3 regions of the Streptomyces sp. NPDC005648 genome follow, and region 2 is predicted to be linked to each of the others. Evidence: riboswitches for the same ligand, from Rfam matches in the RefSeq annotation. Region 2 holds a riboswitch; each other region holds the start of a gene.
What was found. Region 2 has a riboswitch for thiamine pyrophosphate ahead of thiO (glycine oxidase ThiO). Riboswitches for the same ligand answer to the same signal wherever they lie in the genome.
Positions count from the first base shown of each region.

Region 1 (4,392 bases), on a different contig from region 2:
TGGTCGTACGCGGGCGCGACGTCCGTCGTCAGCGGGCCGAGCGTATAGAACGGGGCTTCATCGCAGATCTCCTGCTGAAGTTCGATGTTCTCCTTGATCTTGTGCATCGGGACATGTCCCGGGCCCTCGATCATCGTCTGTACGTGGAAACGCTTGGCGATCGTGTTGAGTTCCCCGAGCGTCCTCAACTCCGCGAACTGTGCCTCGTCGTTGGCGTCCGCGATCGAACCGGGCCTCAGACCGTCGCCGAGCGAATACGTGACGTCGTAGGCGGCGAGGATCTCGCAGAGTTCCTCGAAGTTCTCGTAGAGGAAGCTCTCCTTGTGGTGTGCGAGGCACCAGGCCGCCATGATCGAGCCTCCGCGCGAGACGATGCCCGTCTTGCGGTTGGCGGTGAGCGGCACGAACGGCAGTCGGACGCCCGCGTGGACGGTCATGTAGTCCACGCCCTGCTCGGCCTGTTCGATGACCGTGTCCTTGTAGATCTCCCAGGTCAGTTCCTCGGCACGGCCGTCGACCTTCTCCAGGGCCTGGTAGAGCGGCACGGTGCCGATGGGGACGGGGGAGTTGCGCAGCACCCATTCGCGGGTGGTGTGGATGTTGCGGCCGGTGGACAGGTCCATGACTGTGTCGGCGCCCCAGCGGGTCGCCCAGGTCATCTTCTCCACCTCCTCCTCGATGGAGGACGTCACCGCGGAGTTGCCGATGTTGGCGTTCACCTTCACCAGGAACCGCTTGCCGATGATCATCGGCTCGATCTCCGGGTGATTGACGTTCGCCGGCAGCACCGCACGGCCCGCCGCGATCTCCTCGCGTACGACTTCCGGCGCGACGTTCTCCCGTACGGCCACGAACTCCATCTCGGGCGTGATCTCACCCCGACGTGCGTACGCCAGTTGCGTCACCGCCCCGCCGTCCCGGCTTCGGCGCGGCAGGCGAGGCCGACCGGGGAAGACCGCGTCGAGGTTGCGCAGGTCGCCTCCCCGCGGAGAGGTGTGCTTGATGCCGTCGTCCTCGGGACGGACCGGGCGGCCCGCGTACTCCTCGGTGTCACCGCGGGCGATGATCCAGTTCTCCCGCACCGGAGTGAGGCCCCGACGGACATCCGTCTCGGCAAGCGGATCGGTGTACGGGCCCGAGGTGTCGTAGAGCGTGACCGACTGCCCGTTGGTGAGATGCACCTGGCGGACCGGCACCCGCAGGTCGGGGCGCGAACCCTCGACGTACGCCTTGTGCCAGCCGATGGACTTCCCGGCCTCGCCGTTCTGAGTGGAGGCAGGCGTGCGTGCGTCCTTGATGGTCATGAGACCTACTCCCTACGCCGGCATTACCCGGTAACAGGTTCAGCGGTCGACGCAGCGGCTTCCATCTGTCGATGTTTCGTGGTCCGTGGCGAACATCACCCGAGTTCGGTGATGTTCCACGTGAAACATCGCTGGGACGGAGGTCAGCGCCCTCTCAGCCCGGTGCTCCGAGCTCCCGCGTGTGCAAAGGTGCCTCCACGCTAGCGTCAATTCGGGCGCGCTGAACAGAGGGCCCCTGTCGTTCTTGCGATGATCGGGCGGTGACCACCACGCATCAGCCCCCGTATCCGCCACCGGAGCCGCCCCGCCGGCCCGGCCCCGGAAGCGCCGACGGCCGCGCTCCCGGCGCGGGCTACGAGCAGAGGCACGGCTATGGGCACACGTACGAACAGGGCGGCGGGCAGGGGCCCTCGGGCTCCGGGCACGCCGGTCCTGGGCACGCGGGTCCTGGGCATGCCGGTCCTGGGCACCTCGGTCATGCGCAGGGAGAGCACGCGCACGCAGACCATGGGCACGGAGATGGGCACGGTGTGCCAGGACACGGCGCCCAAGGGCACGGCCTTCAGGGGCACAGCGGTCATGGATCCGGCTCCGGGGGCGGCCACGGCCACAGTCACAGCCATGGCCCGGCGGCACCCGTCTCCAAGCATCTGCGCAAGGTCATCGCGGCGATCCTCATCCCGTTCGCCGCGGCCGTCGTGGTCGGGCTTGTGATGCTGTGGCCAGGTGGGGCCCCGGGGCATCAACGCACGGGGGTGGGTTTCGACCGGCAGACCCAGCAGGCGACCGTCACCAAGGTCGTGAGCGTGAGCTGCAAGTCCGTCAACGCTTCTGGCGGAAGCTCGACCGGCGATACGTCCGTCGGTGGGAGCTCCTCCCCCCAGAAACTGTCCGACAACGCCTGCAAGAAGGCGACGGTCCGCGTCGACAGCGGCAAGGACAAGGGCCGTACGTTCACCGAGATCGTGCAGCCCGACCAGTCCCGGCAGCTGCACGAGGGCGAGAAGGTCGTGGCGGCCTACGAGCCCTCGGCCCCCAAGGACCTGCAGTACTCGGTCACCGACGTCAACCGGCGCTTCCCGATGGCGCTGCTCGCCGGTATCTTCGCGGTCGCCGTCGTGATCGTCGGCCGGTTGCGGGGCGTGATGGCACTGGTCGCGCTCGCGATCAGCTTCCTGATCCTCAACTTCTTCATTCTGCCCGCGATCCTGCAGGGCTCGAACCCGCTGCTCGTGGCGGTGATCGGGTCGAGCGCCATCATGCTGATCGCCCTCTACATGTGCCACGGTCTGTCGGCACGGACCTCCGTGGCGGTCCTGGGCACGTTGATCTCGCTGGTGCTGATCGGTGTGCTCGGCTCGCTGTTCATCGGCTGGGCGGCGCTCACCGGCAACACCGACGACAACACCGGCCTCATCCACGGTCTGTATCCGTCGATCGACATGAGCGGTCTGCTGCTCGCGGGCGTCATCATCGGCTCGCTGGGTGTCCTCGACGATGTGACGGTCACCCAGACATCGGCGGTGTGGGAGCTGCACGAGGCGAACCCGTCCACGGGCTGGCGCGGCCTGTACCGGGCCGGCATCCGCATCGGCCGCGACCACATCGCGTCCGTCGTGAACACCCTGGTGCTCGCCTACGCGGGTGCCGCTCTGCCATTGCTGCTGCTCTTCTCCATCGCGCAGAGCAGTGTGGGCACGGTCGCCAACAGCGAGCTGGTCGCGGAGGAGATCGTCCGCACCCTGGTGGGCTCGATCGGCCTGGTCGCCTCGGTACCGGTCACGACGCTGCTCGCGGCCTTGGTGGTCTCCGCGGACCGACCGGGACAGGGGACGACCACCGCAGTGGTGGGAGCGACGCCTGCTACGACGACCACGGCAGCGATTGGAGCCCCTGGCGGGGCGCCTGGAGCGCCTGGAGGACCTGGAGGACCTGGAGCGACAGTCGCCTCTGGCGCGGCAACCGCCCCGCCTCCGGCACGCACAGGAAAGGGCCGACGCCGGAAGCATTGAGTGCCGGGGGCGGCGGCGCTGGTGATTCTTGGCAGGCATCGGGCGCTGGTGTTTCTGGCCGGTCTCAGCCGCTGATAATTCTGGCGACCTTCGGGCGCTTGCCAGGCCTGAGGTGGTGGTGTTTCTGGCCGACCTCGGCTGCCGGTGATTCTTGGCGGGCTTGGGGTGGTGGGGTTTCTGGCGGACCTCCGCTGCTGGTGGTTCTCGGCGGGCCTCGTGGCGCAGTGGCGGGCGTGATGGCCTACTGGCCAACCTCGCGGGCCTGTTGCTCTCCGGGCGGCCCTGCCCGCACTCTCCGTCTGGCAGGGCCGACGGTGATTCTTGAGGGCCTTGACAGGTCTAGCAGGCTTGGCGGCAGGCCTGGTCCTCTCCCGACGGCGCCAAGCCACACTCTCCGTCCGGTAAGGCCGACGGTATTGGTGCCTCCCGGCGGACCCGCCTGCAGTGGCCGCCCTGGCATGCCTGGTGGTGTCGCCGCGTCCCGGCGAACCTGACGGGTACTGTCCCGGCGGCTGGGTGGGCCCCGGCCAGGCCTCGCCACCCGGGCAAGTCCTGACCGTCCTGGCAAGTCCTCGCCCACAACCAGTCCTCACCGTCCCGGCAAGTCCTCACCGCCTAACAAGTCCTAGCCCGCCCCAGCCAGCCCCGACCCTCCAGCCAGAGCCGCCCCGGCGGGCCCCCGCCTCCGACTCCCCAGAAGAAGCGTTCCTGCGAGCCCACGTGCCGCGCGGAAGCGTTACGCCAACTCCCGCTCGGCCGTGGATCAGCCGGCGCTCTGTTCCTCCGCCAGAATCCGGTCAAGGGCCTCGTCGAGGTGGGCGTCGAAGTCGCCGAATGCGCCTTCCTGGCCGAGCGGCACCAGTTTGTCCGTGCGGTCGAGGAAGGCGATGAGGGGTGCCGTCGATGAGCGGAACAGCGCCTGGTCGCGGCCGACCTGAAGCCGGATCAGGACCTCGCCCAGCGAGTCCGGGTCGACGGGCGAGACCCGCACATCCCCGTCCCCGGACGGCCGGCCCACCCCGTCGATCATCAGCTCCCGGCCGAACGCCCAGGTCACCGGGGCGTCGCCGGGCAGA
Region 1 is NZ_JBEXCS010000030.1:59,338-63,729, forward strand. Features, by position in the region: gene thiC (phosphomethylpyrimidine synthase ThiC) at 1-1,304, opposite strand, end outside; TPP riboswitch at 1,297-1,493, opposite strand; gene ABZT17_RS19295 (YibE/F family protein) at 1,835-3,316, shown strand; gene ABZT17_RS19300 (SsgA family sporulation/cell division regulator) at 4,080-4,392, opposite strand, start outside.
Region 1: another riboswitch for thiamine pyrophosphate. It lies ahead of thiC (phosphomethylpyrimidine synthase ThiC); the one in region 2 lies ahead of thiO (glycine oxidase ThiO).

Region 2 (4,392 bases):
GCGTGCTCGGTGATCAGCTGGAAGTTGTGCGGATTGCGGATGCCGAGCCCGGACCCGATGGGTGAGCCCAGCGGCATGATCGCCGCGCAGCCCACGTCCTCCAGCTTCCGGGCCAGCACCGGGTCGTCGTTCGTGTACGGCAGCACCGTGAAACCGTCGTCGACCAGGGTCTCGGCGGCGTCCAGCAGCTCGATCGGGTCGGGCAGCAGGGTGCGCTCGTCGGCGATGACCTCCAGCTTGACCAGATCGGTGCCCAGCGCCTCCCGCGCGAGACGGGCGGTGAGGACGGCCTCGCCGGCGGTGAAGCAGCCGGCCGTGTTCGGCAGCACCCGGATGCCGAGCCGGTCGAGGACGGACAGCACGGAACCGTGCACCGACGGGTCCACCCGGCGCATGGCGACCGTGGTCAGCTCGGTGCCGGACTCGACGAGCGCCCGCTCCAGCACCTCCAGGCTGGGGGCGCCGCCGGTGCCCATGATCAGGCGGGACGTGAAGGACGTACCGCCGAGGACGAAGGGGTCGTCGGCCATGGGTCAGCCTCCTTGGACGGCGGTCAGGACCTCGACGCGGTCCCCCTCGGAGAGGGGTGTCGCGGGCCACTGGGCGCGCGGGACGACGGTCTCGTTCAGGGCGGCGGCCACTCCGGAGGGAGCCGGGGTCAGGGCGCGCACGACGGTGTCGAGGGCCGTGCCGGGGGCGAACTCCCGCGCCTGACCGTTGACGGAGATGTTCATGCCGGCTGCTCCACGCGGGTGAAGCGCCTCGGGGTGAACGGGCGGGCCACCTCCGGGAGGTCACCGGTGGCCAGGGCGTGCGCCAGGGCGTCGCCGGTGACCGGGGTGAGCAGCACGCCGTTGCGGTAGTGGCCGGTGGCCAGCAGCAGGCCGTCCAGCCCGCTCGGGCCGAGCAGGGGCGCGTTGTCGGGGGAGCCCGGGCGCAGCCCGGCCCGGGTCTCCGTCAGGGGCAGCTCGGTGATGCCAGGGACCAGCTCGTGCGCGTCGCGCAGCAGCTCGTACACCCCGCCCGCGGTGACCGTGGTGTCCCAGCCCAGCTCCTCGCTGGTCGCGCCGATCACCAGCTCGCCGTTCTCGCGCGGCACCAGGTAGACATGGCTGCCCCGGACCACCGCGCGCACGGTACGGCTCAGGAAGGGCGCGTGGCGCTTCGGCACGGTCAGCCGCAGCACCTGCCCCTTCACGGGCCGTACGGGCGGCAGGACGTCGTCCGGGACGCCCGGCAGCCGCCCGCTGAGGCTCCCCGCGGCCAGTACCACCTGGCCCGCGCCCAGCTCGGTGCCGTCGGCCGTGGTGACACCCGCGGCCCGGTCCCGTACGACCTCGAAACGCTCGGCCCACACCCGGTGGAAGACGACCCCCGCCCGTTCGCACGCGGCCACGAGCGCGCCCGCCAGGCGCCGCGGGTCGATCTGGTGGTCGCCGTCGGCCCTGAGCCCCCCGCGCACGCCCGGCGCGAGCATCGGCTCCAGGCGCCGGCAGTCGCGCCCGGACAACCACTCGGACTCCAGCCCCGACTGCCGCTGCAGCGCGTGCAGTTCGCGCAGATGGGCGCGGTCGTCGGCGTCCAGGGCGACGGCGAGGGTGCCGCACCGCCGGTAGCCGAGGTCGTGGCCGGTGGCGTCGGTGAGCTCGGCCGCGAAGTCGGGGTAGCGACGGGCCGAGGCGAGGTTCAGACCGAGCAGGGTCTGCTCGCCGTAGTGCAGCTCCGTGACGGCGGCGAGCATCCCGGCGGCCACCCGGGCGGCCCCGCCGCCCGGCTCCGGGTCCACGACGGCGGTGGCGAACCCGCGCTGCGCGGCCCGCCACGCCGTGACCAGGCCGATGATCCCGCCCCCGACGACGAGGACGTCTGACGTACGTGACGACATGGGCGTCCAGCCCCTCCCTTCGCCGGCATGACCCGGATCAGGTTCGTACGGTCGGAGGCCGCCAGCCTCCCTCTCAGCCCGGTGCGTCCGGGCTCCCGCGAGTGCTTGTACGTCGGCCACCCTAGCCCGAGCCCCGACGCTCGGTAAGGGAGCCTCCGGCCGCCTCGTCGCTCACCGGCGGTGTGCAACAGCTCACGGAGCACGACCCCTGACTGACAATTTGTCAGTTGTCTATGGTGATCAGGTGAGCGAGCAGACGACGCAGTCTCAGCGGCGGGTGGTCGTGGTCGGCGCGGGCATGGCCGGCGTACAGACCGCGGTGGCCCTGCGCGAACAGGGCTTCCAGGGCACCGTCACCCTGATCGGCGCCGAGCCCCACCAGCCGTACGACCGGCCACCGCTGTCCAAGGCCGTCCTGCTCGGCAAGTCGGAGGGCTCCGCCTTCGACGTCGACTTCGAGGCGCTCGGCATCGAACTGCGGCTGGGGCGCGAGGTGCTGGGCGTGCGCCCCGGCGAGCACGAACTGGACACCGAGGCCGGACCGGTCCCGTACGAGGTCCTGGTCCTCGCCACCGGCGCCGAACCCATCATGCTGCCCGGCGCCGAGGGGGTGCCCGGCGTCCATCTGCTGCGCACCCTGGACGACGCCGAGCGGCTGCGGCCCGTGCTCGCCCGGCAGCACGACATCGTGGTCGTCGGCGCGGGCTGGATCGGCGCCGAGTTCGCCACCGCCGCGCGCGAGGCGGGCTGCGCGGTGACCGTGGTGGAGGCCGCCGACCGGCCGCTTGCGGGCGCCCTGCCCGCCGAGGTGGCCGCGCCCATGGCCGCCTGGTACGACGACGCGGGCGCCGTGCTGCGCACCCGCGCGCGCGTGGAGCGCGTCGAACCCGGCGCGGTCGTCCTCGACGACGGCACGCGCGTGCCCGCGGGCGCCGTGGTGGTCGGCATCGGCGCCCGCCCCGCGACCGCCTGGCTGGCCGGTTCCGGCATCGCCCTCGGGGCCCACCGCGAGGTCGTGGCCGACGACCGTCTGCGCACCTCGGCACCGGACGTCTACGCGGTCGGCGACTGCGCCTCCTTCCCCTCGGGCCGGTACGGCGAGCGGCTGCTGGTCCACCACTGGGACAACGCCCTCCAGGGCCCGCGCACGGTCGCGGCGAACATCATCGGCGAGGCCACGGGGGAGCTCCCGGTGGTCTACGACCCCGTCCCGTACTTCTGGTCCGAGCAGTTCGGCCGCTTCGTCCAGTACGCCGGCCACCACGCGTCCGCCGACCGGACCGTCTGGCGCGGTGAGCCGTCCGGACCCGCCTGGTCGGTCTGCTGGCTGCGCGAGAACCGCCTGGTCGCTCTGCTGGCGGTGGGCCGGCCGCGCGACCTGGCCCAGGGACGGCGGCTGATCGAGGCCGGCACCGCGATGGACGCGGAACTGCTGGCGGACCCGGCGAGGCCTCTGAAATCGGTCACGGCGTGACACTTCCCCCCTGGTCGGACGGTCCCGACTTCCGACTGTCAGTGCCGGATGGCAGGCTTGTCCCGTGACCGAGATTGACGCAAAGATCGATGCTCTCGTCCCCGCCTGGCTCACCGTGCCCGACATCGCCGAGCTGCTCGGCATCGACGTGGTGCGTGTGCGGCAGCTGATCAAGGAGGGTCAGCTCATCGCCGTACGCCGTGGTGAGAACCGCGCGCTGCACGTCCCCGCCGCCTTCATCGACGGGGCCGAGCAGAAGGTCGTCAAGGGCCTGACCGGCACCCTGACGCTCCTGCGGGACGACGGCTTCACCGACGAAGAGATGCTGGAATGGCTCTTCACCCCCGACGAGAGCCTGCCCGGCACCCCCGCCCAGGCCCTCAGCGAGAATCGCGGCACGGAGGTGAAGCGCCGGGCCCAGGCGCTCGCCGTCTGATCGCAGCGGCCTGATCCGAACACCGTCCGGAGTACGGGCCGTGGCCGGCGCCGCCACGGCCGCGGTCGACCGCGGCCCGCCGAGCCACGCCCGTGGTTCACCACGGCCCGGTCGCGGCCGACCGCACCGGTCCGCGGCCCGTACACCACCGACACCGGGGGACACCCGTATGCCCGCCACCACCGACGCCCGCGCGCGGCTCGCCGACGCCCGGCTCTATCTCTGCACGGACGCCCGCAGGAGCCGGGGCGACCTGCCGGAGTTCCTGGACGCCGTCCTGGCGGGCGGTGTCGACATCGTGCAGCTGCGCGACAAGGGCATGGAGGCGGCCGAGGAGCTGGAGCACCTGAAGGTCCTCGCCGACGCCTGCGCCCGCCACGGCAGGCTGCTCGCCGTCAACGACCGCGCGGACGTCGCCCACGCGGCCGGCGCCGACGTACTCCACCTGGGCCAGGGCGACCTGCCGGTCCCCGCGGCCCGCGCGATCCTCGGCGACGACGTCCTGATAGGCCGCTCCACCCATGCGGAGGCGGAGGCCGCCGAGGCCGCCGCCCAGCAGGGCGTGGACTACTTCTGCACCGGTCCCTGCTGGCCCAC
Region 2 is NZ_JBEXCS010000011.1:46,264-50,655, forward strand. Features, by position in the region: gene ABZT17_RS08965 (thiazole synthase) at 1-530, opposite strand, end outside; gene thiS (sulfur carrier protein ThiS) at 534-734, opposite strand; gene thiO (glycine oxidase ThiO) at 731-1,885, opposite strand; TPP riboswitch at 1,883-1,994, opposite strand; gene ABZT17_RS08980 (FAD-dependent oxidoreductase) at 2,163-3,359, shown strand; gene ABZT17_RS08985 (Rv2175c family DNA-binding protein) at 3,424-3,795, shown strand; gene thiE (thiamine phosphate synthase) at 3,965-4,392, shown strand, end outside.

Region 3 (4,392 bases), on a different contig from region 2:
CGCCGCGGAAGATGTCTACGCGTATGTGATCGACCCGTCCCACATGCCGGAATGGCAGCTGAGCGCGGTCTCCGCGGAGCGGCTCGACGAGGGTCCGCTCCACACCGGCTCCCAGGTCAGGGTCACCCGCCGCATAGGACGCCGCGAGATCCCGATGACGATGGAGTACACCGAGTACGACCCACCGCACAGCTGGACCGTGCGGGGCATCGACGGTCCGATCAGGGGCAACTTCCACGGCGAGGTCGAGCCGATCGACGACGGCCGCCGAGCCCGCGTGACCATGGAGCTCGACTTCGAGGGACACGGCGTGGGCAAGGTCCTGCTGCCCCTCGTCGTACGTCCCCAGGTCCGCAAGGAGTTGCCACGCAACGAGCAACTGCTCAAGGACAGGCTGGAGCACGGGGCCGCCTAGGGCGTGTTGCGAAAGTCCCGCCTGCCGCTCGACGCCTGGCACGCACTCTCGCCGCACCGGGCGGAACCCACGTACAACCAGTACGAGGGCTTCCGCCCGGCACGCCGAGAGCACGCTCCCCCACGCTCGAACAACCTCGCGCGGGGGGACCCCATGACGCTGCCCGGCCCGCCCTCCGGGCGGACGACGGGATTTTCGCAACACGCCCTGGCGGCTCACGAGGTGCACACGTCCTTCAGCTTGCCGGCCGCCTCGTCGATCTTCGAGGAGTCCGGGTTCTCCCCGTTCAGGACGGCCTTGTTGTAGTCGGCGACGGCCCGGTTCAGGTCGTCCACGGCCTTGCCGACCTTGCCGTCGTCCGCCTTGGCGTCGATCTTGTCGAGGTTCTTCTCGATGGTGTCGATGGACTCGTCGGTCCGCGAGGGGTCGGCGGCCGCGTCCCGCCCGGCCTCGTGGATCGCCTTCAGACTGTCCGCGATGGTGTCGTAGTTCCGGGCGCAGTCCAGCGAGTTGTCGACGTCGTCGGGATTGCAGCCGGTCACGAGCCCGGCGGTCAGCGCGACGGCTGCCGCGGCGGTGGCGAGGGTGGTGATACGACGTCGGCGACGACGGTTGGCGGCCATGGACGGTCTCCTCCGAAAGACGTGGCGCCGTATGCGTGGCGCTGTGTGCCCCCTACGATCCCGGCGCTCCGCCACCACCACGAGGAACCCTCCACCCGGATCGGGGGTGTAGCCCGCTACACCCCCGCCCCGACGACCGGGAAGGAGAGGCGCGGCGATCTGCGACACTGGTACAGCCATGCCTAAGCCCGGAGAACTCACATTCGTCGCCCCCCGCGGAGCCCAGAAGCCGCCGCGGCATCTTGCCGATCTCACGCCTGCCGAGCGCAAGGAGGCGGTTGCCGAGATCGGTGAGAAGCCGTTTCGCGCCAAGCAGCTCTCGCAGCACTACTTCGCGCGCTACGCGCACGACCCGGCGGAGTGGACCGACATCCCGGCCGCGGCGCGCCCCAAGCTGCGGGAGGCGCTGCTTCCCGAGCTGATGACCGTCGTACGGCATCTGTCGACCGACCAGGGGACCACGCGCAAGACGCTGTGGCGGCTGTTCGACGGGACGCTCGTCGAGTCCGTGCTGATGCGGTACCCGGACCGGGTGACCATGTGTATCAGCTCACAGGCCGGATGCGGTATGAACTGTCCGTTCTGCGCCACCGGACAGGCCGGTCTCGACCGGAATCTGTCCACCGCCGAGATCGTGCATCAGATCGTCGACGGGATGCGGGCGCTCAGGGACGGAGAGGTGCCGGGCGGGCCCGCGCGGCTGTCCAACATCGTCTTCATGGGGATGGGCGAGCCGCTCGCCAACTACAAGCGCGTGGTCGGCGCCGTCCGAGCCCTCACCGACCCCAGCCCCGACGGGCTCGGGCTCTCGCAGCGCGGTATCACCGTCTCGACCGTCGGACTGGTCCCGGCCATCCACCGGTTCGCCGACGAGGGCTTCAAGTGCCGGCTCGCCATCTCGCTGCACGCCCCGGACGACGAGCTGCGCGACACCCTCGTCCCCGTGAACACGCGGTGGAAGGTGCGCGAGGTCCTCGACGCCGGGTTCGAGTACGTCGAGAAGAGCGGACGGCGGCTGAGCATCGAGTACGCGCTCATCCGCGACATCAATGACCAGGCCTGGCGCGGAGACCGACTCGGGCGGCTGCTCCGGGGCAAGCCGGTGCACGTCAACCTCATTCCGCTCAACCCGACCCCCGGCTCGAAGTGGACCGCGTCCCGGCCGGCGGACGAGAAGGCGTTCGTCGAGGCCATCGCCGCGCACGGTGTGCCGGTGACCATCCGGGACACCCGTGGTCAGGAGATCGACGGGGCCTGTGGACAGCTCGCCGCCACCGAGCGGTAACCTGACCGGGTCATACGCACATCTTCGTTCGCACGTCTTCGTTTCGTACGACATCTTCATATCCGACAGGGGAGCGCGACAGCGCTGAGAGTGCGGCGATCGGGCCGCAGACCCTCTGAACCTCGCCCAGGTCATTCTGGGTAGGAAGTTCGGTCATCACCGTGAACATCAAGAAGTATGCGGCTGCCGTCGTCGGCCTCGGTCTCGTCACGCTGTCCGCGTGCGGGTCGGGGTCCGGCGGCAGCGGATCGGCCGGCGGCTCCAAGACGGTCACCCTCGTCAGCCATGACTCATGGGCCGTCTCGAAGAACGTCCTCGCCGACTTCGAGAAGCAGTCCGGCTACAAGGTCAGGGTCCTCAAGAGCGGCGACGCCGGACAGGCCGTCAACAAGGCGATCCTCACCAAGGACAACCCCCAGGGCGACGTCTTCTTCGGGGTCGACAACACCCTCCTCTCGCGGGCCCTCGACAACGGACTCTTCCAGTCCTACGAGGCCAAGGGCGCCGACGCCATCCTGTCCCCCTACCGCGTCGACCAGGACAAGCACCGGGTCACCCCCATCGACTACGGCGACATCTGCGTCAACTACGACAAGGCCTACTTCAGCGAGCACAAGCTGACCCCGCCCCAGTCGTTCGACGACCTGATCAAGCCGGCGTACAAGAACCTCCTCGTCACCGAGAACGCCTCCACCTCCTCGCCCGGCCTCGGCTTCCTGCTCGGCACCGCCGCCCGGTACGGCGATGGGGGCACCTCCCGCTCGAGCGAAGCCGAGAGTGGGGGAGGCTGGCAGGACTACTGGAAGAAGCTCAAGGCCAACGGCGTCAAGGTCGTCGACGGCTGGGAGCAGGCCTACAACGAGGAGTTCTCGGGCTCGGCCGGCGGCAGGAAGGCCAAGGCGGACCGCCCGCTCGTCGTCTCCTACGCCTCCTCCCCGCCCGCCGAGGTCGTCTTCGCCGACCCGCGCCCGAAGACCGCGCCGACGGGAGTGTCGTACGGGACCTGCTTCCGGCAGATCGAGTACGCGGGGCTGCTGAGCAACGCGAAGAACACCAAGGGCGGCAAGGCCTTCATCGACTTCCTGGTGGGCAAGGAGTTCCAGGAGGACATGCCGCTGAACATGTTCGTCTACCCGGTCGTCCAGGGGGCGGCCGTGCCCAAGGAGTTCACCGAGTACGGTCCCGCGGCCAAGGACCCCGAGACCATGGCGCCGACGAAGATCGCCGCCGACCGTGACCAGTGGGTCAAGTCGTGGACGTCGCTCGTACTGAGGTAGCGCCCCGGCCCTCCAGGACCAGGGTCTCGCGCGGGAACGCGGCGCGGCTCGGGCTGATGGCCCTGCCCGTCGCGTTCTTCGCGGTGTTCTTCGCCTGGCCCGTCGCCGCGATCGTGGCGCGCGGGCTGAAGGTGGACGGGACCTGGCGGTTCGGCCGGCTCCTGGACGTCGTCACCCAGTCCGACATCCGGCACGTCCTGTGGTTCACCACCTGGCAGGCGCTCGCCTCCACCGCGCTCACGCTGCTGATCGCGCTCCCGGGCGCGTACGTCTTCGCGCGCTTCGACTTCCCCGGCAAGCAGGTGCTGCGGGCCGTCGTCACCGTTCCCTTCGTACTGCCGACGGTCGTCGTCGGTACGGCGTTCCTCGCGCTCGTCGGACGCGGCGGACTGCTCGACGAGTGGTGGGGCGTACGGCTGGACACCACCGTGTGGGCCATTCTGCTGGCGCATGTCTTCTTCAACTACGCGGTCGTCGTACGGACGGTGGGCGGGCTGTGGGCCGGGCTCGACCCCCGGCAGGAGGAGGCGGCACGGATGCTGGGCGCGTCGCCGCCGGCCGCCTGGCGCAGGGTCACACTCCCGGCCCTCGCCCCCGCGGTGGCCGCCGCCGCGCTGATGGTGTTCCTGTTCACCTTCACCTCCTTCGGTGTGGTGCAGATCCTCGGGGGACCCACCTTCTCCACCCTGGAGGTGGAGATCTACCGGCAGACCTCCGAGATCTTCGACCTCTCCACGGCCGCCGTCCTCACCCTCGTCCAGTTCGTGGCCGTCGGCGCGATCCTCGCCGTGC
Region 3 is NZ_JBEXCS010000046.1:66,370-70,761, forward strand. Features, by position in the region: gene ABZT17_RS25295 (SRPBCC family protein) at 1-415, shown strand, start outside; gene ABZT17_RS25300 (hypothetical protein) at 631-1,038, opposite strand; gene rlmN (23S rRNA (adenine(2503)-C(2))-methyltransferase RlmN) at 1,217-2,323, shown strand; TPP riboswitch at 2,381-2,488, shown strand; gene ABZT17_RS25310 (thiamine ABC transporter substrate-binding protein) at 2,485-3,600, shown strand; gene ABZT17_RS25315 (iron ABC transporter permease) at 3,657-4,392, shown strand, end outside.
Region 3: another riboswitch for thiamine pyrophosphate. It lies ahead of ABZT17_RS25310 (thiamine ABC transporter substrate-binding protein); the one in region 2 lies ahead of thiO (glycine oxidase ThiO).